3 regions of the Sphingomonas sp. Leaf38 genome follow, and region 1 is predicted to be linked to each of the others. Evidence: predicted binding sites of a transcription regulator. Region 1 holds the regulator's gene; each other region holds the start of a gene.

Region 1 (7,746 bases):
ACCCGTCATCCCCCCTCTCCCGCGAGTCCGCCCGCGAAGCGTTCGCCGACATCCTCGACGCACGCGCGGGCGAAGACGCCATCGCGACCTTCCTGATCGATCTGTCGGCGCGCGGCGAGACCAGCATCGAGATCGCCGAAGCCGCCCGCGCCCTGCGCAACCGGATGATCCCGATCGACGCCCCCGCCGGCGCGGTCGACGTCTGCGGCACCGGCGGTGACGGCCATCACACGCTCAACGTCTCGACCGCGGTCGCGCTCGTCGTCGCGGCGTGCGGCGTCCCCGTCGCCAAGCACGGCAACCGCGCCGCCTCGAGCAAGGCCGGCGCCGCCGACACGCTCGAAGTGCTCGGCCTGGACATGGACCGCGCCGGCGCCACTGCCGAGGCGAGCCTCAACGACATCGGCATCGCCTTCCTGTTCGCCGCCAACCACCACCCGGCGATGAAGCGCATCACCCCGATCCGCCAGCGCATCGGCAAGCGGACGATCTTCAACCTGATGGGCCCGCTCGCCAACCCGGCGGGCACCACCCGCCAGCTGATCGGCATCGCCCGCCCCGATTACGTCGCGCTCTACGCCGACGCGCTCGAACAGCTCGGCACCGAGGCGGCCTTGGTCGTCTCGGGCGAAGAAGGCCTCGACGAACTCTCGGGCGCCGGCCCCAGCATCGTCGCCTCGGTCGGCAGCGTCGCGCTCCCCGCGCGCATAACCCCCAAGGACGCCGGCCTCACCGCCCACGCCATCACCGACATCCGTGGCGGCGACGCGCATCACAACGCCGATGCGCTCCGCGGCCTGCTCCAGGGCGAAACCGGCGCATACCGCGACGCCGTCCTGCTCAACGCCGCCGCCGCCTTGATGGTCGCCGGCACCGTCCCCACCCTTGTCGACGGCGTCGCGAAAGCCGCCACCGCCCTCGACACCGGCAGCGCCGACGCGCTGCTCGCCCGCTGGATCGCCTACTGACATGACCATGCTCGACCGTATCCTCGAGACCAAGCGCGCCGAAGTCGCCGCGCGCAAGGCCACCACGTCGCTCGCCGACATCGACGCCGGGATCGCCCGCATGTCGAAACCGCGCGGCTTCCGCGCCGCGCTCGACGCGAAGCCCGGCTATGCGCTGGTCGCCGAGATCAAGAAGGCAAGTCCTTCGAAGGGCCTGATCCGCGCCGACTTCGATCCCCCCGCCCATGCCCGCGCCTACGAAGCCGGCGGTGCCGCGTGCCTGTCCGTGCTGACCGACGAAAAATGGTTCCAGGGCGCCGACGAATATCTCGCCGCCGCGCGCGACGCCGTCTCGATCCCCGTCCTGCGCAAGGACTTCATGGTCGACCCATGGCAGTCGACCGAGGCGCGCGCGATCGGTGCGGATTGCATCCTGATCATCGTCGCCGCGCTCGACGACGTGCAGATGGCCGAGATCGAGGCGTCCGCGCTCGACTGCGGCATGGACGTGCTGGTCGAGGTCCATGACGCGCACGAAATGGAGCGCGCGCTCAAGCTCAAGTCGCGGCTCATCGGCGTCAACAATCGCGACCTGCGCGACTTCAGCGTCGACTTCAACCGCACCTACGAGCTGGTCAGCCGCGCACCGAAAGACTGCACCTTCGTCGCCGAAAGCGGCCTGACGAGCCGCGCCGAGCTCGACGCGATGGCCGAGCACGACATCCGCTGCTTCCTGATCGGCGAGGCGCTGATGCGCCAGGACGACGTCGAAGCCGCCACGCGGGCTTTTGTCGGGTGAGCGGTCTCACGCACATCGACGAAGCGGGCGCGGCAAGGATGGTCGACGTCGGCGGCAAGGCGGTCACCGCGCGCGAAGCCATCGCTTCTGGCCGGATCACCATGTCGGCCGAGGCCGCCGCGGCGATCGGCGCGGGCACTGCCAAGAAGGGCGACGTCCTCGCCGTCGCGCGCGTCGCCGGGATCATGGCGGCCAAGCGCACCAGCGACCTGATCCCGCTCTGCCATCCCCTGCCGCTCACCAAAGTCGAGATCGACCTGACCGTCGACTCGACCGGCGTCACCGCGACCGCGACTGCCTCGACCGAAGGCAAGACCGGCGTCGAGATGGAAGCGCTCACCGCCGCGACGGTAACGCTGCTGACGATCTACGACATGGCCAAAGCGATCGACAAGACGATGGTCCTCTCCGACATCCGCGTCCGCGCCAAATCCGGCGGCAAATCCGGCAACTGGACCGCCTAACAAACCCCTCTCCCCAAAGGGGAGAGGGAAAGACGCCGAAGGCGTCGAGGGTGAGGGCAAGCCAAGCAAAGCGCCCCCACCCCAAGCCCGATCAGTCACCCATAGCCCATTCGTGATCCTCGACGATCGTCGACTCCACCGGCCGCCCCGCCGCATCGAGCGAAGGATCATACCGAAACCGCTGTTCGATCAGCCGACACGTCAGCGCATCCAGTTCCCGGCTCCCACTAGACCCGGTCACCCGGCACCGCGTCACGCGGCCATCCGTCCCGACCGCATACCGCACCGACACCCGCCCACGGATCCCCGTCTCCGCAGCCTCGCGCGGATAGTCGGAGTCCTTCAGTCGCCCCTTGCGCCACTGCGGCGGCGTCTCCTCGCCACCCCCACCGTCGCCATCGCCAGACCCACCACTCCCGGTGCCATTGCCGATCCCGCCGCTCCCGGTCCCCGGCCCGCGCACGTCCGACGCGCCAGCCGTCGCCTGCGCGCCCAACCCAGCCTTCTCCGCGACCACCACCGGCGGCGGCACCACGATCGGCACGACCGGCGGCGGCGCCACGAGCTCGGTCGCCTTCGACTTGAGATTGGGCGGCGATGCAGCCCCCTCCGGCCTGCGGCTGAGCGACGGCCGCGGCTTGACCTTTTCGACCGGCGGCGGCGGCGGTGGCGGTGCCACCCCGAACACCTTCAACGCCTCCCCGACCGCCGCCGGCATCGGCACGACCAGCCCATGGAGCAGCGCATAGCCAAGCAACCCCGGCAACACGACCGCCCCGATCGCCGCACCGATCCTGTCTCTCGTCCGTGGCTGTGTTGCTGTCATCATATTGATCTGGTGCGTCATTGCGCGCCAGAAAAGCCCGTCGCCGCATGAACGCACGCTGGCCAACGCCACCACCAACACCACCCCGGCGAAGGCCGGGGCCCAATTGGGAAGGCCGAGATACTAGCGAGCGCCCCCCGCCCAACCCTGTTTCCCCGCGCAGGCGGGGACCCAGACTGGGCTCCCGCCTTTGCGGGAGAACAAGGAAGCAGGAGCTGACCTCGAATAAACCGGAACACCGCCGCCCCACCCCAACAACACCTGTCCTACACGCCAAACAGATGGCACAGCACGGAACATACCGGGGCACCCCCGCGCTTCCCCTTACGACACCCCGCCAAACGACGACCCGCCAAACACCGCCCAGCGTCTGCACTTCCTGAACTTCACTTTTCTGAACCGCCCGAAAACAGAGACTTACGCATGACCCTAGTCCCCGTCGCCGAAGCCCAGACCCGCCTCTTCGCCATGGCCCCCCGCGTCGGTCATGAGACCGTCCCCTTGCGCAACGCCGCCGGCCGCTGGGCCGCCGAGGACATCCTCGCCCGCCGCACTCAACCCGCCGCCGACCTCTCCGCCATGGACGGCTACGCGATCCGCTTCGCCGACCTCCCCGGCCCCTGGACCGTCATCGGCGAAAGCGCCGCCGGCCGCCCCTTCACGGGCGCGGTCGCGCCGGGCGAGGCCACCCGCATCTTCACCGGCGCCGCCATGCCCGAGGGCGCCGACACCGTCATGGTCCAGGAAGAAGCCGAGCGAGACGGCGCCACGCTGATCCTCGCCGGCGAAGGCCCACCGACGCTGGGCCGCAACACGCGCCGCAAGGGCCTCGACTTCTCGACCGGCACCCGGCTGATCGCCGCCGGCGAACGCCTCAGTCCCGCGCGCATCGCGGTCACCGCAACCGGCGGGCATGGCAGCCTCACCGTCAATCGCCGCGTCCGCGTCGCCGTCGCCGCCACGGGCGACGAACTCGTCCCCCCCGGCTCGACCACCGACGGCGTCGCGCTCCCCGAATCGAACGGCATCATGCTCGCCGCGATGCTCGCCGACATGCCCGTCGACGTCATCGACCTCGGCATCCTACCCGACAATCTCGACGTCCTGCGCGACGCCTTCGCGAGCGTTCAGGCCGACCTGCTCGTGACCACGGGCGGCGCGTCGGTCGGCGATCACGACCTTGTCCGCCCGGCGATCGAAGCCGCCGGCGGGACAATCGATTTCTGGCGGATCGCGCTGCGCCCCGGCAAGCCGATGATGGCCGGGCGGATCGGTGACATGATGATGCTGGGCCTGCCCGGCAACCCGGTCTCCGCGTTCGTCACTGCCACTCTGTTCGTAAAGCCCGTCGTCGCGCACATGGCCGGCGCGCGCGATCCACTTCCCCAGTCGACGCACGCACTGCTCGGCGAGGACCTTCCCGCCAACAACGCGCGCACCGACTATCTCCGCGCCGAACTCCGCGACGGCAAGGCCTATGCCTCGACGATCCAGGACAGCTCGATGCTGCTCATGCTCGCGCGCTCGACCTGCCTGATCGTCCGCCCCGGCAGCGCCCCGGCGGCGCGCCAGGGCGAATCGGCGGAAATCCTCGTAATTGCGTGATACGAGCGCTTGACGGCGTTAAGGATGTTCCATAGAAGTTCCCAGTCTGTTCCGGACGGAGAACCGCCATGCTCACGCGCAAGCAGCACGAACTCGTCTGCTTCATCAACGATCGCCTCAACGAAACCGGCGTCTCGCCGTCGTTCGAGGAGATGAAGGACGCACTCGATCTGAAATCGAAGTCGGGCGTCCATCGTCTGATCAGCGCGCTCGAGGAGCGCAACTTCATCCGCCGCCTGCCGAACCGCGCACGCGCACTCGAAGTGCTGCGCATGCCCGAGCGCGCGGAAAAAAAGGCGCCGTCAAAGGCATCGACCGTGAAGTCCGCGCCCGTCGCCGTACCGCAGCCCGCGAACGACGTCGTCGAGATCCCACTTCACGGCCGGATTGCCGCGGGCGTTCCGATCGAGGCGTTCGAGGGTAGCACGATGCTCGCCGTCCCTGCCGCGCTGCTCGGCACCGGCGAACATTACGCACTCGAAGTCTCGGGTGATTCGATGGTCGAAGCGGGCATCCTGGACGGCGACTACGCGCTGATCCGCCGCACCGAGACCGCGCGGGACGGCGAGATCGTCGTCGCGCTGATCGAGGACAGCGAAGCCACGCTCAAATATTTTCGGCGCGAGGGCGCCATGGTTCGCCTCGACCCCGCAAACCGCGCGTACGACCCGCAACGCTACGCGCCCGCGCAGGTCCGCGTGCAGGGTAAGCTCTCCGGCATCCTGCGCCGCTACGATTGAATATTCGTACCGGCCCTGCGTCATCGCGACGCAGAGCCGGTCCGCGGGGCATCCGGAAATCGGCTTGCGCGAAGGCGCAAAGGCGCGAAGATGGTGCCGAGCGATCTGTGTCGACCTGACGTCACGGGCGATCGAGACATCGGCGTTGACGTCTCGGTACGATCGCCTCGGCCGCACCCCTTAGCGCTGCGCCTTTGCGTGGTCATCCTGATAAAAGCGAGCGCGGTGAGCGCGAGACACCCACCGAGCGTTGTGCGATCGGATTTGGCGCGATCCGAACGAATGCACGGTGCGGGCAAGCACAGGTGGATCGCGCCAAGGGTGGCGGTCGCCGGCGTTCAGGATCGTCACGACCGTCCCCGTCCGCAAGGTTAGCGCAACACCGCCCGTCCGCCGAAGGACGCGGCGATCCAGTTTCAACCACCGCGGCACGCAGCGTTTCGGCAGACCGCGTTCGCTGACGACGATGTCGGCGGTGTGGCACGCGGCGATGAACGCTGCGATTGGTACCATGAAGGCGCTGCGTGTCGCCAAGATCCTCCATGTCCGTCGCCGTGCAACGATATCGGTGACGCACAGATCGCGGCTGCACCGCGCATCGGGCTGATCCGCGAGCAGGAGCGGTTCGCCATCCACCCCGCCATTCTCGGCCAACATGTCGCGCGTATAGTCCCCCGCCCGGTCGCGTAGCATTGCCAGCCCCGCCGCCGTCCGAACCGCGACATGGCGCCCGTCGCCCGTGACGAGAACGTCCGGTAGCGGAGTCGTGAGCGCCCAGATCGCACCGGCAGCCAGCGGAATCAGCCCGAGCCGTCGCCACCGCGTCCGCCACAGCGCGATCCAGATGCCGCCGACGATCATCAGCGCAAACGCGGCCGTCGACATCCCGGGCAAGGACCGCACCGCGCCGGGCGCGCTGGCAACGATATGCGCTAACCACAGTAGCGCATCGAGCGAGCGCTGCACCAACCACCAGATCGGCGCACCAACGCCAACTGCATCGAGCAGCAACGCCAACGCCTCCAGCGGCATCACGACGAACGTCGTCAGCGGGATCGCGACGATGTTGGCAAACGCGCCGTACACCCCGGCCTTGTGGAAATGATACACCGCGATCGGCATCAGCGCGACTTCGACTAGCAATCCCGTCAGCAGCAGGGACGCAACCGCACGCGCGAGTTTGCGCCCGCGTCCTTCGTCATGCGGACCTAGGACCACGCGGATCACCGGATGTTCGTGCAAGGCCATGATGGCGGTGATCGCCGCGAACGAGAGCTGGAAGCTCGGTCCCGCCGCTGATTCAGGAAGGACCAGCATGACGCACGCTGCCCCCGCGGCGACCAGTCGCAGGGTCATCGCCTCGCGGCCCATCGCCAGCGCCGCCAGCACGAGTAGCGCGGCTACGCACGATCGGATCGTCGGGACCTGGCTGCCGGTCAGCAATGTATAACCGATCGCCGCCGCCGCACCCGCCAGCGCGGCGATCAACGGCAGGCGGGTGTGCAGCGCCAGCCACGGACTGAGCGCCAGCAGACGCAGCACGATCACCATCGTCGCCGCCACCGCGACCGTGATATGCAACCCACTCACCGACAAAAGATGCGCGAGCCCGGCCCGGCGCATCGCCTCTGAATCCTCCTCGCTGATCGCGCCGACGTCGCCGGTGGCGAGCGCTGCAGCGATACCGCCTGCGCTACCGTCCAGTCGCGACACGATATGATGCGACAGCGCGACGCGGACGCCCGCGCCCGAGTCGCTCGGCGTCGTAACGATGACCGGTGCAAAGCCGCGCCCCGTCGCACCGATCCCGCCGAACCACGCGACGCGCGCAAAGTCGTAGGCGCCCGGCACGGCGGGGAGTGGCGGTGGCATCAGGCGAGCCCGAAGATGCACGACCGCCCCGATGCCCAGCAGGTGCGGTGCATCCGCTTCCGCCAAGTTGACGCGAACGCGATAGGGCAAGGCAACGGGCTGCCCATCGGTTTCCACGCCCTTGCCAATGGGCAGCACCGTCAACCGGACGAGCTTGCGCGCGACCAGCGGCTCGATTCCCTCGACCTTTGCCGAGAAGCTTGCGATCGTCGGGCCGGCCAGCACCGGTCGCGCCACCACTTCAGACCGTGCCCAGACCAGCCCCAAGCCGAGCGCGCTTGTGAGCAAACCGACGGCCAGAGCGCGCGCCGCTCGTCCGCCACGCCCCAGGGCCAGACACGCAAGCCCGCTCGCCACCAACAGCAATATCGTCACGCACCACGCCGCCGGGTCCGGCAGCGCGAACCACAACGCGATTCCGCCACCCAGCATGACCGGCAACCATAACACCAACTGGTCGCGCTCCGCCTCTAGCCGGCGCTCGACGGCCAAC
Region 2 (7,746 bases), on a different contig from region 1:
AGGGAGCGACAGCGCGTAGCTGGCGACGGCCTGCCAATCGTTCATGATCGTTTTGTCGCGCGCAAGCTGTCCCAATACGCCAGGCGTTCCGACAGGCGCTTCTCGAAGCCGCGTTCGGTCGGCGTATAGAATGTCTGCGGTCCCATCTCGTCAGGCCAGTAATCCGAGCCCGAGAACGCATCCTCCGCATCATGGTCGTACGCGTAGCCCTTGCCGTAACCGATATCGCGCATGAGCTTGGTCGGGGCGTTGCGGATCGCGGCGGGGGGCATCAGCGAACCGGTCTCGCGCGCCGATTTCCACGCCGCCTTCTGCGCCTTGTAGACTGCGTTCGATTTGGGCGCGGTAGCGAGGTAGACGCAGGCCTGCGCGATCGCGAGCTCGCCCTCGGGGCTGCCGAGCAAGTCGTAGGTGTCCTTGGCGGCGATGCACTGGACCAGCGCCTGCGGGTCGGCGAGACCGATATCCTCGACCGCGGCACGGGTCAGGCGACGGAGCAGGAACAGCGGCTCCTCGCCGGCGGTGAGCATCCGCGCCAGATAATAAAGGGCCGCCTGCGGGTCTGAGCCACGGATCGATTTGTGGAGCGCGGAGATGAGGTTGTAATGCCCCTCGCGATCCTTGTCGTACACCGCGACGCGGCGTTGCAGGAAATTCGACAGCCCGGCGGGATCGAGCGGTTCAGGCAGGTTTACCGAGAACAACGTCTCCGCCTGATTGAGCAGGAAGCGGCCATCGCCATCGGCGCTGGCGATCAGGGCGCCCATGGCGGGCGGGGTCAGGGGAAGGGGGCGCTCCATCTCCGCTTCTGCGCGCTCGAGAAGTTGTTCGAGCGCGCCACGGCCGAGCCGTTCGAGGATTAGCACCTGCGCCCGGCTGAGCAACGCGGCATTGAGTTCGAACGAGGGGTTCTCGGTCGTGGCGCCGACCAGCGTTACCGTGCCGTCCTCCACATACGGCAGGAAGCCGTCCTGCTGCGCGCGGTTGAAGCGGTGGATCTCGTCCACGAACAACAAGGTACGTTTGCCGATCTTGGCATGCTCTCGCGCCTCGGCGAAGGATTTCTTGAGATCCGCGACGCCGGAGAACACCGCCGAGATCGCGACGAACCGCAGGTCGACGGCGTCCGCGAGCAACCGCGCGATCGTCGTCTTGCCGGTGCCGGGCGGGCCCCACAGGATGATCGACGACAGTCGTCCCGCCGACACCATCCGGCCAATCGCGCCTTCGGCACCGGTGATGTGATCCTGCCCGACCACTTGGGCGAGCGTGCGCGGGCGCAGGCGATCGGCGAGCGGCGCGTTCTCGGGATGCAGTTCGGTAGGAGCGGCGGGTTCGAAGCCCGCAAAGAGGTCGGCCATGAGCGGAAGATAGGGGCGTGGGGCTGGTTTGCCCATCCAGCACCGCTTGTCAGACGCACGCCGTCCGCGCGGAGGTGGGGATCGATACCGGCTGGTGGCCCTGCGTGGTCGCGCTGTCCAAGGGGCTGGGGTCCTGCCTCCCAGGAGTGACGGACGAGAAACGCAGAGCTTTCTCAACCCTCCCCTTGAACCAGGAAAAGTCCAAGATATATCTTATCTCATGAGAAAAGATATATCGGAGAACAGTCAAATGCGGTTTGGTATGGGATATGGAGCATGGACGGGTGGTCCACGAGCCGGCGACCACGGCCACGGTCATGGCCCTCGCGATCACGGCGACGAGCATATGACGTGGAAGCGCGGCGGTGGTCCGCGCGGTCGGGGTCGGCGACTGTTCGACGGCGGCGAGATGAAGCTTGTCCTGCTCAAGCTGATCGCTGACTCACCGCGTCATGGCTATGATCTGATCCGCGAAGTCGAGGGACGGTCTGGCGGCGCCTATGCGCCTAGTCCGGGGGTCGTATACCCGACGCTGAGCACGCTCGACGACATGGGTCTTATCGAGGAGCAGAAATCGGAAGGCGCGAAGAAGCGCTTTGCGGTGACCGCTGAGGGGCAGGCGATCCTGACGGAAAACATGGCCGTCGTGGATGGCCTGTTCGCGCGGCTTGCAGCCGTGGGTGCGGAGTCGGAGCGGACCGATGGCGCGCCGATCCGGCGGGCGATGGGCAATCTGCGCCAGGTGCTCCAGCACAGGCTGATGCGCGAGGACGTCAACGAGGACACGCTGCATGAGGTCGCGGCATTGCTCGACGAGGCGGCGCAGAAGATCGAGCGCTTGAAGTGAGCGCCGCACCAAAGGTCTCGGTCGCGCGGGTACCGACCCATTCGGCCAGCAAGTACCTCCAGCAGTTGGCCAAGCATTGGAGCCACAAGATGGAGGTCAGCTCTTCCGAGGAGGAGGGCCGCATCGCCTTTCCGAACGGCGCGCTGCTGGAGATGCGTGCGGACAGCGAAACGCTCGACGTCGCGCTGACCGTGCCGGAAGGCGAGGACGTCGAGCGGATGCGCGGGGTCGTGTCAAGCCACCTCGACCGGTTCGCCTTTCGCGAGGCGCCGCTGACGTTCGATTGGTCGACTGTCTGAGAGCGTCTCGTCGCGACTTCGTCATCCGACGAAAGCCGGGACCCGGCGTTACGGGTGCCGGCGTCCGTCGCGCCGTCATGCTGGACCGAGCCATGGAGGACGACGCGCAGCCCGTACTAGCTGCCCCGCCGTGCCATCACCTCGAGATATGTGTCCAGCACCGTCTGGTTGATCGTGTCCCAAAGATACCCGGCGGCCTTGTCGTGTCCGGCCCAACCCATCGTCTCGCGCAGGCCTGGCTCCGATACGATCCGCCCGATCGCATCCGCATAACCCGAGATATCCGTGGGCGGCACCAGGAACCCCGTCACGCCGTCATCGATCAACCCGACCGCGCCCGACGCGCGCGCAGCTACGACGGGAACACCCGCTGCCATCGCTTCGAGCGTCACATTGCCGAACGTCTCGGTCACGCTCGGGTTGAAGAACACGTCCATCGACGCGACCGCACGGCCGAGATCGTCACCCGACTGGAACCCCGCGAACACCGCCTCCGGCACGCGCTCGGCGAACCAGTCGCGCGCCGGACCCTCGCCGATCACCAGCACCTTGTGCGGCATGCCGCGCTGCTCCAGCGACCGGATCACGTCGGCGAAGACGTCGAGCCCCTTTTCCTTTACCAACCGCCCGAGAAACCCGACCGCGACCTCGCCGTCGGCGATGCCGCGCGCGCGCCGCCACGCCAGGTCACGACGCGTCGGCGTGAAGCGATCGTGGTTCACGCCGCGAGACCAGATCGCGGTCGGCGTCGTCACGCCCCAATCGCGGACGATCTCGGCCATGCCGCGCCCCGGCACCAGCACTTCGTCGACGCGGTTGTAGAAGCGCGTCAGGATCTTCACCATGACGGGCTCGAAGAACGCCATCTTGTAATAGCGGAAATACGTCTCGAACCGGGTGTGCAGCGACGCGACTGTCGCGATGCCGCCGCGGCGACCATAGCTGATCGCGCGATGGCCGAGGAAATCGGGTGCCGAGACGTGGATGATGTTCGGCGCGAACGCCTCGAGATCACGGCGGATCGCCGCGGGCAGCCCGCGCGCCATCTTGTATTCGCCACGTCCTGCGGGAAGCGGTAGCGACGGCACCGCGACCAGATCACCCGTCGGCGGAAACGCCGGCTTGGCGTTGGTCGGGGAATAGACACGCACTGTTACGCCCTTCGACAACAGATGGCCGACGAGCAAATTCAACGCCTGGTTCGCGCCGTCGCGAACGTAATTATAGTTGCCGCTGAACAGGGCGATGCGCAGGTCGGTGGCGTGCATCATCGCGCGGATAACGCCGTGCGCGGTCAAGCGCCACTAAATCCGCAACTTGCCGCGCGCGCCGCCCATTGATGTTCCCGTATCGTTCTCGTACATCGGTTGCATGGCGAAACCCCAGAAGCGTTACGTGTGTCAGGCCTGCGGATCGGTGTCGCACCGCTGGGCGGGGCAATGCGCCGATTGCAACGAATGGAACACGCTGGTCGAGGAGGCGAACACCGCTGCCACGCCGTTCCATTCCAAGCACAATCTGCAGACCGGCGGCCGCGCGATCCAGCTCGTCGGGCTCGATGCCGAGATCAAGCTGCCCGACCGGATGGCGACCGGTATCGCCGAACTCGACCGCGCGCTGGGCGGCGGTTTCGTCGAGGGATCGGCGACGCTGATCGGCGGCGATCCCGGCATCGGCAAGTCGACGCTGCTGTTGCAGGCGGCGGCCAAGATGGCCCTGGCCGGGCAGTCGGTCGCGTATGTGTCGGGCGAAGAGGCGGCCGACCAGGTCCGTCTGCGCGCGCGACGGCTCGGGCTCGGCAATGCACCGGTGCAACTGGCGGCGGCGACGTCGACGCGTGACATCCTGACGACGTTGCAGACGCGGCCGCCCGCTATGCTCGTGATCGATTCGATCCAGACGATGCACTCCGATCTGATCGAGGGGGCGCCGGGCACCGTCAGTCAGGTCCGTGCGTCTGCGCAGGAGCTGATCCGGTTCGCCAAGGAGCGTGGGACGGCGGTGGTGCTGGTCGGGCATGTGACGAAGGACGGCTCAATCGCAGGGCCCCGCGTGTTGGAGCACATGGTCGACACGGTGCTGTCATTCGAAGGCGAGCGCAGCCACCAATACCGCATCCTGCGCGCGATCAAGAACCGCTTCGGCGGGACCGACGAGATCGGTGTCTTTTCGATGCAGACCGAGGGGTTGGCGGAGGTCGGCAATCCGTCGTCGCTGTTCCTGACGCACCGCGACGACGCTATGACCGGCGCGACGGTGTTCCCGGCGCTCGAGGGGACAAGGCCGGTGCTCGTCGAGATCCAGGCGCTTACCGTGCGGCTGGCATCGGGGGCGACGCCGCGGCGTGCAGTCGTCGGCTGGGATTCAGGCCGTCTCGCGATGATCCTCGCGGTGCTGGAAGCGCGCTGCGGTCTGAGTTTCTCCAACGCCGAGGTCTATCTCAACATCGCCGGCGGCTACCGCGTGCAGGATCCGGCGGCAGACCTCGCAGTGGCGGCCGCGCTCATATCGGCGATGTCGGAACGCCCGGTCCCGGTCGACGCGGTGGCGTTCGGCGAGGTCGCGCTGTCGGGTGAGATCCGCCCGGTCGCGCATGGTCCGTTGCGGCTGAAGGAGGCGAGCAAGCTCGGGTTCGAGCGCGCGCTTGTACCGGCTTCGATGACGGGCGAGAAAAGCGGGATGAACCTCTCGGGCTTCAAGACGCTCGCAGCGTTCGTCGATCACATGATGGGGCGGGGATAGGCGCCGTTCCAAGGCGACGTACCGCGCCATCACGAAATGGTCGTTCCCATACCCGAAGACGGACACCTCCGTGACGTTCTCCGGTCGAACACGCGTCGATCGAACCGTGCACAACGGCATCGTCGCATGCACGCCCGGCCAAGCGTCGCGCGCCCAATGCATGGTCTCTCGCGCCAGCTATGCTATGGCGCCGGCATGGCGAACACGCGAAGCAATACCGGTACCGTCGAGGTCGACGGTACCAGATACGACTGGCACCTGCAGCGCGAGCCGCAGTGTACGGATGCCGATGGTTGGAAGGGCATGACGATCTCGCTGTTGCAGGACGATGCCAAACGCGAAGCCCTACTCGAGTTCCCCGCGCCCAAGCGGCTCTTGAAAGGGTTGCCGCGCGGGCGGCTGCAGATCGACGATGCGACGATCTCGCGCGGCGTACGAGCTGCATTGCTCGCGGGATGGGAGCCGAGGTCGCGCGGCAAGCCGATGGTCTTCACGGTGGACGCCGAGGGCAATTGAGCCGTGGATCGGCGTGAGACCGCGACACCGACCCCGGCAGAGGCGCCGCGTCTCCCGAGACAGACCGACGCCGATCTTGAAACGGCGCTGCTGGGGCCGCTCGTGGCCGATCGCGCGTGTGGCGATTGCACCGCGTGCTGCACCGAATTGACGGTGGACACACCAGAGTTCGCCAAGCCCGCGGGGACGCCGTGCATCCACCTCTGTGATCGGGGGTGCGGTATCCACGCGGTCCGCCCGCGCATCTGCCGGACGTGGTTTTGCGCGTGGCGAAGGATTGCGCGCCTTCCGGACGACGCCCGACCCGATCGGTCCGGCTTGCTCGTGTCGCTCAATTTCGTCAGCGCACCGCAGAATTGCCTCGAAGCCGTCTCGATCCATGTTCGCATGCTCGCCGGCAGCGACGCGATCGCGAATGGCATGGCGGCGGCCGTATTGGACAGCGTGTGCGACCAGCTGGTCCCGGTCTGGTTCAGCGACGGGGCGCAGAAAATGCTGATGCATCCCGACAACGACGTCGCCCGCTTCGTTCTGTCGGGAGAGACGGCGCCCGCGTCCTTGCAAGACGAGGTCGCGGCGTGGCGCGAACGCTACGCCGCGTTCGGTTCGCGCCGATAGGGTCTGGTGTGCGCGGTCGGCGGAACGCCGAGTCTGCGCGGGTAGCGTGCAGCGCACACTAGCGGTTCGCGCCGCGCGTCCCTATTCCAGAGGCCATGAACCTTACCGCCCTAGACATCGTCGTCCTGCTCGCCGTCGCCGGCTCCGCGGTGCTAGGGTTGATCCGCGGGTTCGTCACCGAAGTGCTGTCGATGTTCGCGTGGGTGGCGATGGTCGCGATGCTGAAGCTGTTCCACATCCCGCTCGCCGCCGCGCTGTCGCCGATGATCGGCACGGTCGGTGGCGCCGCGGTGCTCGCGTTCGCGATCATCACCGGCGTGACTTATATCGGCGGGCGGCTTGTCGCGAAGGCGATCGGCGCGCGAACGCGGACGTCGATCCTCGGCCCCGTCGACCGCGCGCTCGGCTTCGGGTTCGGTGCGCTCAAAGGCCTGATTCTCGCCAGCCTTGTCTTCCTGCTCGCGACGCTCGTCATCGATACGATGAGCGGCGGCCCTTCGCGGCGGCCCGAATGGATGACGCGGTCGCGCACCTATCCGCTGCTCAACGCAACCAGCGCGGGGATCGCCGATTTCGTCGACCGCCGCCGCCGCGGTCAGCCGGTCTTCGGCGCACGGACGCCGCCCTCTCACTCCGACAACGCAAGCGAACCCAAGTCATGAGCGCGCCACTCTACAATGCCGAGATCCTTCGCCTTGCCGCGACGATCCCGCATCACGAACGCCTTCCCGAGCCTATGGCGACCGTCGAAAAACGCTCGCCGATCTGTGGTAGTCGCGTGACGATCGACGTAACGGTCGACGGCGAAGGCAAAGTCAGCGCGGTCGGTCTGTTGGTTCGCGCCTGCGCACTGGGGCAGGCGTCGTCCTCCCTGCTCGCCGCCAATATTCTCGGGCGCACGCCGGCCGAACTCGCCGCCGCGCGCGACGCGGTGACGGCATGGCTTGCGCGCGAGGGCGATGCGCCCGGTTGGCCGGGTATGGATATCTTCAGCCCCGCGCTCGACTATACCGCGCGCCACGCTTCGATCCGGCTCGCGTTCGAAGCCGCGGCCGAGGCTGCCGACACCGCTGTAAAGGCGAAGGTCTGATGGCCGAGGCTTCGCCGTCGTTGCTGCGGGACGGCGTCGTGCTGCTCGGGTTCGGGCTGATGTTCGTGCTGTTGTTCCGGCGGCTTGGGCTCGGCGCGACGCTGGGCTATCTGGTTGCGGGCGCGGTCGTCGGACCGCATGTGCTCGGGCTGGTCGGCGATGCGGAATCGAAGCTTGGGTTCGCCGAACTCGGTATCACGTTGCTGCTGTTCATCGTCGGGCTCGAGCTCAATCCGACACGATTGTGGCGGATGAAGGAGGAAATCTTCGGGC
Region 3 (7,746 bases), on a different contig from region 1:
GCGCGCATGACCTCTCCTCTTTGAAGCGGGCGGACTAGAAAGGTGTGGGCCGAGTTGCAACCGCGCGAACCTGAACGAACCCGCCGGGTTTGCGACAAACTGCGACCATTTCGCCGCCCTTGCGACAAGCGCCTGCGACAACAGCCCCCCAGATTATGGAGGACGCCGCAGCAACGGCGCCGTGTTTCAACGGGAGACTACCATGAAGAAGTTCATCCTCAGCGCGCTCGCCGCCACCCTCGTCGCCAGCCCGCTGCTCGCCGCCGCCCCGGCCGAAGCGCAGACGCGCCGCGAAGTGACCACCGTGCGCCAGAACAGCAACGGCCGCACCGTCGTCACCAAGAAGACGGTTGTCCGCCCGAACCAGTATCGCAACTGGCGCACCGGCCAGCGCTTCGATCGTCGCCAGGCGCAGAACTACCGCGTCATCACGACCTACCGTAACTATCGCCTCGCCGCTCCGCCGCGTGGCAGCCAGTGGGTCCGCTCGGGCAATGATGCAATTCTGATCAACGGCCGCGGCAACGTGGTTCAGGTACGTGGTGGCGCGTTCCGGTAAGGTCTGGGTTCCGTTACTGCGTCATCCTGACGAACGTCAGGACCCAGATTAACCACGCGCTGCCCTGCCTGCCCCTGGGTCCTGACGTTCGTCAGGATGACGGGAGTGGTTGGGAAGACGGACCGACACCTTGCCTTTCCCCGTCAATCGGGTAAGGGCCATGGCAACCGGGGTGAGAGATTCGCGTCTCTCGCCCCTGTTTGCATTCTAGACGACAGCCGGAGGGGTGCACGCATGGGGCGTGTATCAGCGATCGGCCAAGACGAAGGACAAGACATGGCTCTTTACGAGCACGTGTTCCTTGCGCGCCAGGATCTGGCACAAGCGCAGGTGGACGCTCTGGCGGAAATCGCCACCAAGATCGTGAACGACAACGAAGGTCGGGTCGTAAAGACCGAGAACTGGGGCTTGCGTTCGCTGGCGTACAAGATCGCCAAGAACCGCAAGGCGCACTATGTGATGCTCGAGATCGATGCCCCGGGCAGCGTGATCGCAGAGCTGGAGCGCCAGACGCAGATCAACGAAGACATCATCCGTTACATGACGGTCAAGGTCGACACCCTCGAAGAGGGCCCGACCGTGATGATGCGCAAGTCGGACCGCGACCGTGAGCGTCGTGGCGACCGCGAAGGTGGCCGTGAAGGCCGTCCTGACCGCGGCGATCGTCCGGACCGTGGTCCCCGTCGTGACCGCGAAGAGGGAGCTGAATAATCATGGCACGTCCATTCTTCCGCCGCCGCAAGAGCTGCCCGTTCTCCGCCAAAGACGCTCCCCGGATTGACTATAAGGACGTCCGGTTGCTGCAGGGCTTCGTGTCCGAGCGTGGCAAGATCGTCCCGTCGCGTATCACTTCGGTGGCCGCAAAGAAGCAGCGCGAACTGGCCCAGGCCATCAAGCGTGCGCGTCATCTGGGCCTGCTGCCCTACATCGTTAAGTAAGGAGCGCCCACATGGACGTCATTCTGCTTGAGCGCGTCGAAAAGCTCGGCGCCATCGGCGACGTGGTGAAGGTAAAGGACGGCTACGCCCGTAACTTCCTTCTCCCGAACAAGAAGGCGCTTCGTTCGAACGAAGCCAACCGCAAGGTGTTCGAATCGAACCGTGCGCGGATCGAGTCGGACAACGCATCGCGTCGCAGCGATGCCGAGACCGAAGCGAAGACCTTCAACGACACGACCATCACCCTGATCCGTCAGGCGTCGAACACCGGTCAGCTCTACGGTTCAGTCGCGGTTCGCGATCTGGTCGATGCGCTGGTGGCCGATGGTCACAAGGTGGCCAAGTCGGCGATCGTGCTCGACAAGCCGATCAAGGCGATCGGCGTGTACACCGTCAAGGTTGCACTCCACCCCGAGGTTTCGGTGGCCGTCAAGGTCAACGTCGCCCGCTCGCCGGAAGAGGCCGAGATGCAGGCTTCGGGCGTCGACGTGATGTCGTCGATGTTCGAGCGTGACGAGGCTGGCTTCGTCGAGGATTACGATCCGAACGCAGAGCCCGGCGCCACCGCCGAAGCTCCGCGCGACCAGGAGGACGAGGCGCAGGGCTAACCCCCTCGCCTTATCCGGCCGCTACGAAAAGGCCCGCCCGGAGCGATCCGGGCGGGCCTTTTTCTTTGCGTAGTCGAGATGCGGATCAGGGGCAGGTCACGCAGGCGCCGATGACGGCTGCGAAGGGAATGAGCGCGCAGAAAATGGGGACGAGGTGCTTCATGGCCGGGTCACTCTAAGGGGTGTTGCCGGGATAATGCGCGGCCTCGCGAAAGGTTTCCGGGAGGTGAACGCATTTTGTACCGATCGGTTTTTGCGTGACCAGCTACGATCGCTACCACCACCCCGGCGAAGGCCGGGGCCCAATTGGAATGGCAGATGTAACGGCGTCCTGCGCTCAGTTAGCACCGTCCCCCAATTGGGCCCCGGCCTTCGCCGGGGTGGTTTCTATAACGGTATCAGCTTTCGACAGTCTCCGGCTTCTCGATCAGCGCAGGCCCCTCGCCTAGCGCCAGCGCATCGACCGAGGACACGTCTTCCAGATCGCGTGCGCCCGTCTCGATGTTGAGGTCGCGGAACTTGCGGCCGGTGACCATCAGGCGGCCGTTGAACGAGTTGGTGAAGCCGTTGAAGTTCTTCACCGCGCTGTTGAGGCCGACGCCGACCTTGCGCAGATCGTCGGCTACCTTCGCAAGGCGGTCGTGCATCTCCTTGCCGAGTTCGCCGATCTTGCGCGCTTCGTTGGCGAGCTTCTCCTGCCGCCATACCGCCGCGACCGTGCGCGCGATCGCGATCAGGTTGGTCGGCGTCGCCAGCAACACGCGCTTTTCGAAGGCGAAATCCCACAGCGTCGGGTCATGCTCGAGCGCCGCCGAGAGGAAATGCTCGCCGGGGACGAACATGATCACATAGTCCGGCGTGTCGGCGAACTGGCTCCAATAAGCCTTGTTGCCGAGGCCGTTGACGTGCGCGCGCATCGACGCCGCGTGCGCCGCAAGACCGATCAGCCGCTCGGCATCGTCGACCGCGCCGAACGCGTCCTGATAGGCGTTGAGCGACACCTTCGCGTCGATGACCAGTGCGCGGCCACCGGGGACGCGGATGATCGCGTCCGGGCGCAATCTGGCGCCGTCATCGCCCACTGCGACGCTGACCTCGGTCTGGAAGTCGGTGTGTTCGCTGAGGCCGCAGGTTTCGAGGACGTTCTTGAGCTGCTGCTCGCCCCAGCGGCCGCGCGACTTGGGGGCGTTGCGCAAGGAATTGACGAGCTTGGCCGCCTCGGTCGACACCTTTTCCTGGCCGAGCCGCATCTGTTCGATCTGGCCCTTCAGGTCGCCAAACGCGTCGCGGCGCTCGGCCTCGACCTTGGCGACGCCCTCTTCATAGCGTTGCAGGCGATCGCTGACCGGCTGGAGCATCGACTTGAGGTTCAGCCCGGCGGATTCCTCGGACTGGCGGAAGCGCGCGTCAGCGCGGTCGAGGAAGGTCTTCTGCGCATCGCTCAGCAGCTTGTTGGCGACGTCGCCGAACTGCGCAGCCATGACGTCCTTCGCCTCGCGCAGTTCGAGCAGGCGTGCCTCGAACGCCTCACCCTGCGCCTTGAGCGTCGCGATCTCGGTGCGCGCGGCGTCGCGGTCGGTGCGGATCGTCGCAAGGTCGAGGCGCAGGCGGTCGGTGTCGGTGGCGCGCTCGGCGTTCTGCGCGCGCAGCGTGGCGAGATCCTGCATCGCGGCGTTGCGCTCGCGCTCGACCGCGTCGCGCGCGGTGCGGATCAGGTCGGCGTCGGCGACCTTGGTCTGCGCGACGGCGAGGTCGCTGGCGAGGGCCGTGGCGCGGCGGGACGCCAGGAGCCAGCCTAGGAGGACGCCCGCGGCGAGCGCGAGGACGGCGATGATGGCGAACTCAGCCATTTTGCGCGGCCGAAACCAGAGTGAAGTTCACAAAGTGCAGACGCAGGTGCAGCATGTTTCGAGGGGACGATGCGCGCGTCAGCGAGCGGGTTTGGGATGCGGATAGAGACGTCATGCGCGGAACATACGTCGAACGCGCGGGGTAGGACAGCCTGAATATTCTGCTCTCGCGCGGGCGGTAGGCTGGGTCGCACGCGGTGGCGTTTGTGGTCCTGAGCTCCCGCCTTCGCGGGAGAACTAGAGGGGAGCGGTGCCTACCACAATATATGGGTACCACCCCGGCGGAGGCCGGGGCCCAATTGGAGAGGTCGTGGTAACGGAAGACTGCGCTCTGTCAGCACCGTCCCCCACTTGGGCCCCGGCCTTCGCCGGGGTGGTAGGGTGTTGGGTGGGCGGACGCGCCCATAAGACGCTTACACCCGCGGGCTTATACCCACGCGGTCACTCCCGCGCGCGCAAACCCGCCCCTCACCCCAGCTTGCGCGCCTTCGCCAGCTTCTTCAGCACCATGTCGCGCTTGAGGCGGCTGATGTGGTCGATGAACAGCACGCCGTCGAGATGGTCGATCTCGTGCTGCATGCAGGTCGAGAGCAGCCCGTCGAGCTCTTCCTCGAACGCCGCGCCGGTCTCGTCGAGCCACTTCACGACGCAGCGCGACGGGCGGGCAACCTCGGCATATTGCTCGGGGATCGAGAGGCAGCCTTCATTGTACGTCGACATCTCGTCGCTGACCGACAGGATCTCGGCGTTGATATACGCCTTCGGTGCCTTGATCGGCTTGTCCTCCTCGTCCTTCTCTTCCTGAAGGTCGATGACGAGGACACGCTTCTGCACGCCGACCTGAGTCGCTGCCAGGCCGATGCCGTTGAAGTCGTACATCGTCTCGATCATGTCGGCGACGAGCGTGCGGATGGAGTCGTCGACCGTGTCCACCGGATCGGCGACGAGGCGCAGGCGGGGATCGGGGACTTCGAGAACGGTCATTACGGTCATGATGCGCAGCTAAGTACAGCGCGGGGGGCCGTCAAGCACTTGGCGCAAGCCACGGGAATCAGGCCATCGGCCGGCGCGCGCGCAACGCCTGCGCGAGCGTGCCCTCGTCGAGATAATCGAGCTCGCCGCCGACGGGCAGCCCGTGCGCCAGTTGCGTGACGCGGACCGGGAAGCGTTCGATCCGCTCGGCGATGTAGTGCGCGGTCGTCTGCCCCTCGAGCGTGGCGTTCATCGCGAGCACGACCTCGTCGATCCCGCCCGCCTCGATCCGGCGGACGAGGCCGTCGATGCTGAGGTCCTCGGGGCGGATGCCCTCGAGCGCGGACAGCCGACCGCCCAGCACGTGGAAGCGGCCGGGGAACAGCCGCGAGCGATCGAGCGCCCAGAGATCGGCGACCTCCTCGACCACGCACAAAGACCGCTGGTCGCGGCGCGGGTCGGCGCAGATCGCGCAGGGGTTGGTGGTATCGACGTTGCCGCAGGTGGTGCAGTTCTCCAGCCGCTCGTCGACCGCGGTCAGCGCCTCGCGCAACGGGCCCAGCGCGGCGTCGCGCTTCTTGAGCAGATGCAGCACGGCGCGACGTGCGGACCGGGGGCCGAGGCCGGGGAGCCGGGCCAGCGCCTGCGTCAGCGCCTCGATCTCGGGGGATGCCATCGGGAACAGATAGGGGGTTGCGCGGCTCCCCGCCAGCGTGTTCGAGAGGCGTCATGCGGATCATCTTCATGGGAACGCCGGACTTCGCCGTGCCGGTGCTGGAAGCCCTCGTCGCGGCGGGGCATGACGTGGTGGCGGCCTATTGCCAGCCGGCGCGACCGGGCGGGCGGCGCGGGCGCGAGCTGGTGCCCTCGCCGGTGCAGATGCGGGCGGAGGCGCTGGGGATCGAAGTGCGGACACCGGTGTCGTTCAAGGCGTCGCTGCCCGAGGGGCTGGCCGCGCGGGAAGCGTTTGCGGCTTTGGGGGCGGATGTCGCGGTGGTCGCGGCGTATGGCCTGATCCTGCCGCGCGCGGTGCTCGATGCGCCGCGGTTCGGGTGCCTGAACGTGCACGGCTCGCTGCTGCCGCGGTGGCGGGGGGCGGCGCCGGTGCAGCGCGCGATCCTTGCGGGCGATGCGGAAACCGGCGTCGGGATCATGCAGATGGAGGCCGGGCTGGATACCGGGGCGGTGCGGCTCGAGGGGCGGACTGACGTTGCGGGGAAGACAGCGGGCGACCTCACGGCCGAGCTCTCGGCGATGGGCGCGCGGTTGATGGTCGAGGTGCTGGGCGATCTCGACGCCTACCCTGCCCGACCGCAGCCCGAGGAGGGCGTAACCTATGCCGCCAAGATCGCCAAGGCGGAGGCGCGGATCGACTTCGAGCGGTCGGCGGTCGATGTCGAGCGGCTGGTGCGCGCGATGAATCCCGCGCCCGGCGCGTGGTTCGAGGTCGCCGGCGAGCGCGTGAAGGTGCTCGCGGCGGACGTATTGCCGTTCAGCTTCTTGGGGTGCGAGGGGCTGACGGTGAACGCAGAGCTGACGATCGGGTGCGGTGATGGCGCGATCCGGCCGACCTTGGTGCAGCGGGCCGGGCGCGGCGTCACCTCGGCGGAAGAGTTGCTGCGCGGGTTTGCGATTCGCTCGGGGACGCAGCTTTGACGCGGTTCGCGTTGACGGTGGAATTCGATGGCCGGCCGTTCATGGGCTGGCAGCGGCAGAAGCACGGGCCGAGCGTGCAGGCCGCACTCGAGGCGGCGGTACTCAAGATGACCGGCGAGACCGCCGCGGTGCAGGCGGCGGGGCGGACCGATGCGGGGGTGCACGGGATGGCGATGCGCGCGCATGTCGATATCGACAAGCCGCTCGCGGCGTTCCGGTTGATGGAGGGGCTGAATGCTCTGGTTAAGCCGGCGCCGGTTTCGGTGCTGGCGTGCGAGGTGGTCGACGACGATTGGCATGCGCGGTTTTCGTGCGTCGGGCGGTCCTACGAGTACCGGATCGTCAACCGGCGGGCGCCGCTGAGTTTCGAGGCGGGGTTGGCGTGGCAGGTGCCGCAGTCTTTGGATGCGGAGGCGATGGCGGCGGCGGCGCAGGCGCTCGTCGGGCGGCATGATTTCACGACGTTTCGGTCGGCGCATTGCCAAGCGGACAGTCCGGTGCGGACTCTCGACCGCCTTGAGGTGGTGCGCGAGGGCGAGCGGCTGTTTATCTACGCGGCGGCGCGGTCGTTCCTGCATCATCAGGTGCGGTCGATGGTCGGGTGCCTGGCGTTGGTCGGGATGGGCCGCTGGGCGGTCGGCGACGTAGCCAAGGCGCTGGCGGCGAAGGATCGGGCGATGCTGGGGCTGAATGCGCCGCCCGACGGGTTGTTCTTCGTGAGTGCCGTTTACCCGCCCCCGTCATCCCGGACTTGATCCGGGACCCAGGGTTACGCGGCGCAGCTTTCGTGGCTCTGGGTCCTGACTTTCGTCAGGATGACGATGGGGGTGCGATGCGCGTGAACTTGGCGGCGAGCTCGACATGCGTGGACCAGCGGAACTGCCCGACCGGCTGGACCCAGTCGATCCGCCAGCCCGCGTCGCATAGCTCCTTCGCATCGCGCGCAAAGGTGGCCGGGTTGCACGAGATATAGGCGATCACCGGCGTCTTGCATGCCGCCAGCGCCGTCGCCTGCTCGCGCGCGCCCGAGCGGGGTGGATCGATCACGACCGCGTCGAAGCGATCGAGTTCGGCCACCGTCAGCGGGCGCCGATACAGATCGCGGTGCTCGGTATAGACGGGGCGCTGCGTGCGGTGCGCGGCGGCCTTTAGCGAGGCGAGTG

Evidence for each region. The regulator LexA, encoded in region 1, represses DNA repair genes until DNA is damaged. The targets are predictions, from matches to a motif close to GTTCCNCNCTTGTTCT.
Region 2: a site for LexA is predicted at 3,849-3,864, ahead of radA (DNA repair protein RadA). Genes of this name have one in related genera too.
Region 3: a site for LexA is predicted at 4,189-4,204, ahead of rmuC (DNA recombination protein RmuC). Genes of this name have one in related genera too.

What each region holds. Positions count from the first base shown of each region.
Region 1 covers NZ_LMLD01000011.1:1,600,715-1,608,460, reverse strand. Annotated here, with positions in the region: gene trpD (anthranilate phosphoribosyltransferase) at 1-968, shown strand, start outside; gene trpC (indole-3-glycerol phosphate synthase TrpC) at 970-1,746, shown strand; gene moaC (cyclic pyranopterin monophosphate synthase MoaC) at 1,743-2,210, shown strand; gene ASE88_RS14830 (energy transducer TonB) at 2,302-3,036, opposite strand; gene ASE88_RS14825 (molybdopterin molybdotransferase MoeA) at 3,460-4,641, shown strand; gene lexA (transcriptional repressor LexA) at 4,710-5,381, shown strand; gene ASE88_RS14815 (ComEC/Rec2 family competence protein) at 5,562-7,746, opposite strand, start outside.
Region 2 covers NZ_LMLD01000010.1:308,037-315,782, reverse strand. Annotated here, with positions in the region: gene ASE88_RS07015 (MmcQ/YjbR family DNA-binding protein) at 1-45, opposite strand, end outside; gene ASE88_RS07010 (replication-associated recombination protein A) at 42-1,361, opposite strand; gene ASE88_RS07000 (PadR family transcriptional regulator) at 1,612-2,208, shown strand; gene ASE88_RS06995 (DUF2218 domain-containing protein) at 2,205-2,507, shown strand; gene ASE88_RS06990 (glycosyltransferase family 4 protein) at 2,624-3,775, opposite strand; gene radA (DNA repair protein RadA) at 3,879-5,249, shown strand; gene ASE88_RS06980 (hypothetical protein) at 5,445-5,765, shown strand; gene ASE88_RS06975 (YkgJ family cysteine cluster protein) at 5,853-6,383, shown strand; gene ASE88_RS06970 (CvpA family protein) at 6,479-7,045, shown strand; gene ASE88_RS06965 (iron-sulfur cluster assembly scaffold protein) at 7,042-7,473, shown strand; gene ASE88_RS06960 (cation:proton antiporter) at 7,473-7,746, shown strand, end outside.
Region 3 covers NZ_LMLD01000010.1:177,657-185,402, forward strand. Annotated here, with positions in the region: gene fabD (ACP S-malonyltransferase) at 1-8, opposite strand, end outside; gene ASE88_RS06410 (RcnB family protein) at 203-559, shown strand; gene rpsF (30S ribosomal protein S6) at 836-1,270, shown strand; gene rpsR (30S ribosomal protein S18) at 1,273-1,497, shown strand; gene rplI (50S ribosomal protein L9) at 1,509-2,105, shown strand; gene rmuC (DNA recombination protein RmuC) at 2,504-3,955, opposite strand; gene def (peptide deformylase) at 4,424-4,948, opposite strand; gene recR (recombination mediator RecR) at 5,007-5,603, opposite strand; gene fmt (methionyl-tRNA formyltransferase) at 5,657-6,583, shown strand; gene truA (tRNA pseudouridine(38-40) synthase TruA) at 6,580-7,338, shown strand; gene ASE88_RS06455 (class I SAM-dependent RNA methyltransferase) at 7,394-7,746, opposite strand, start outside.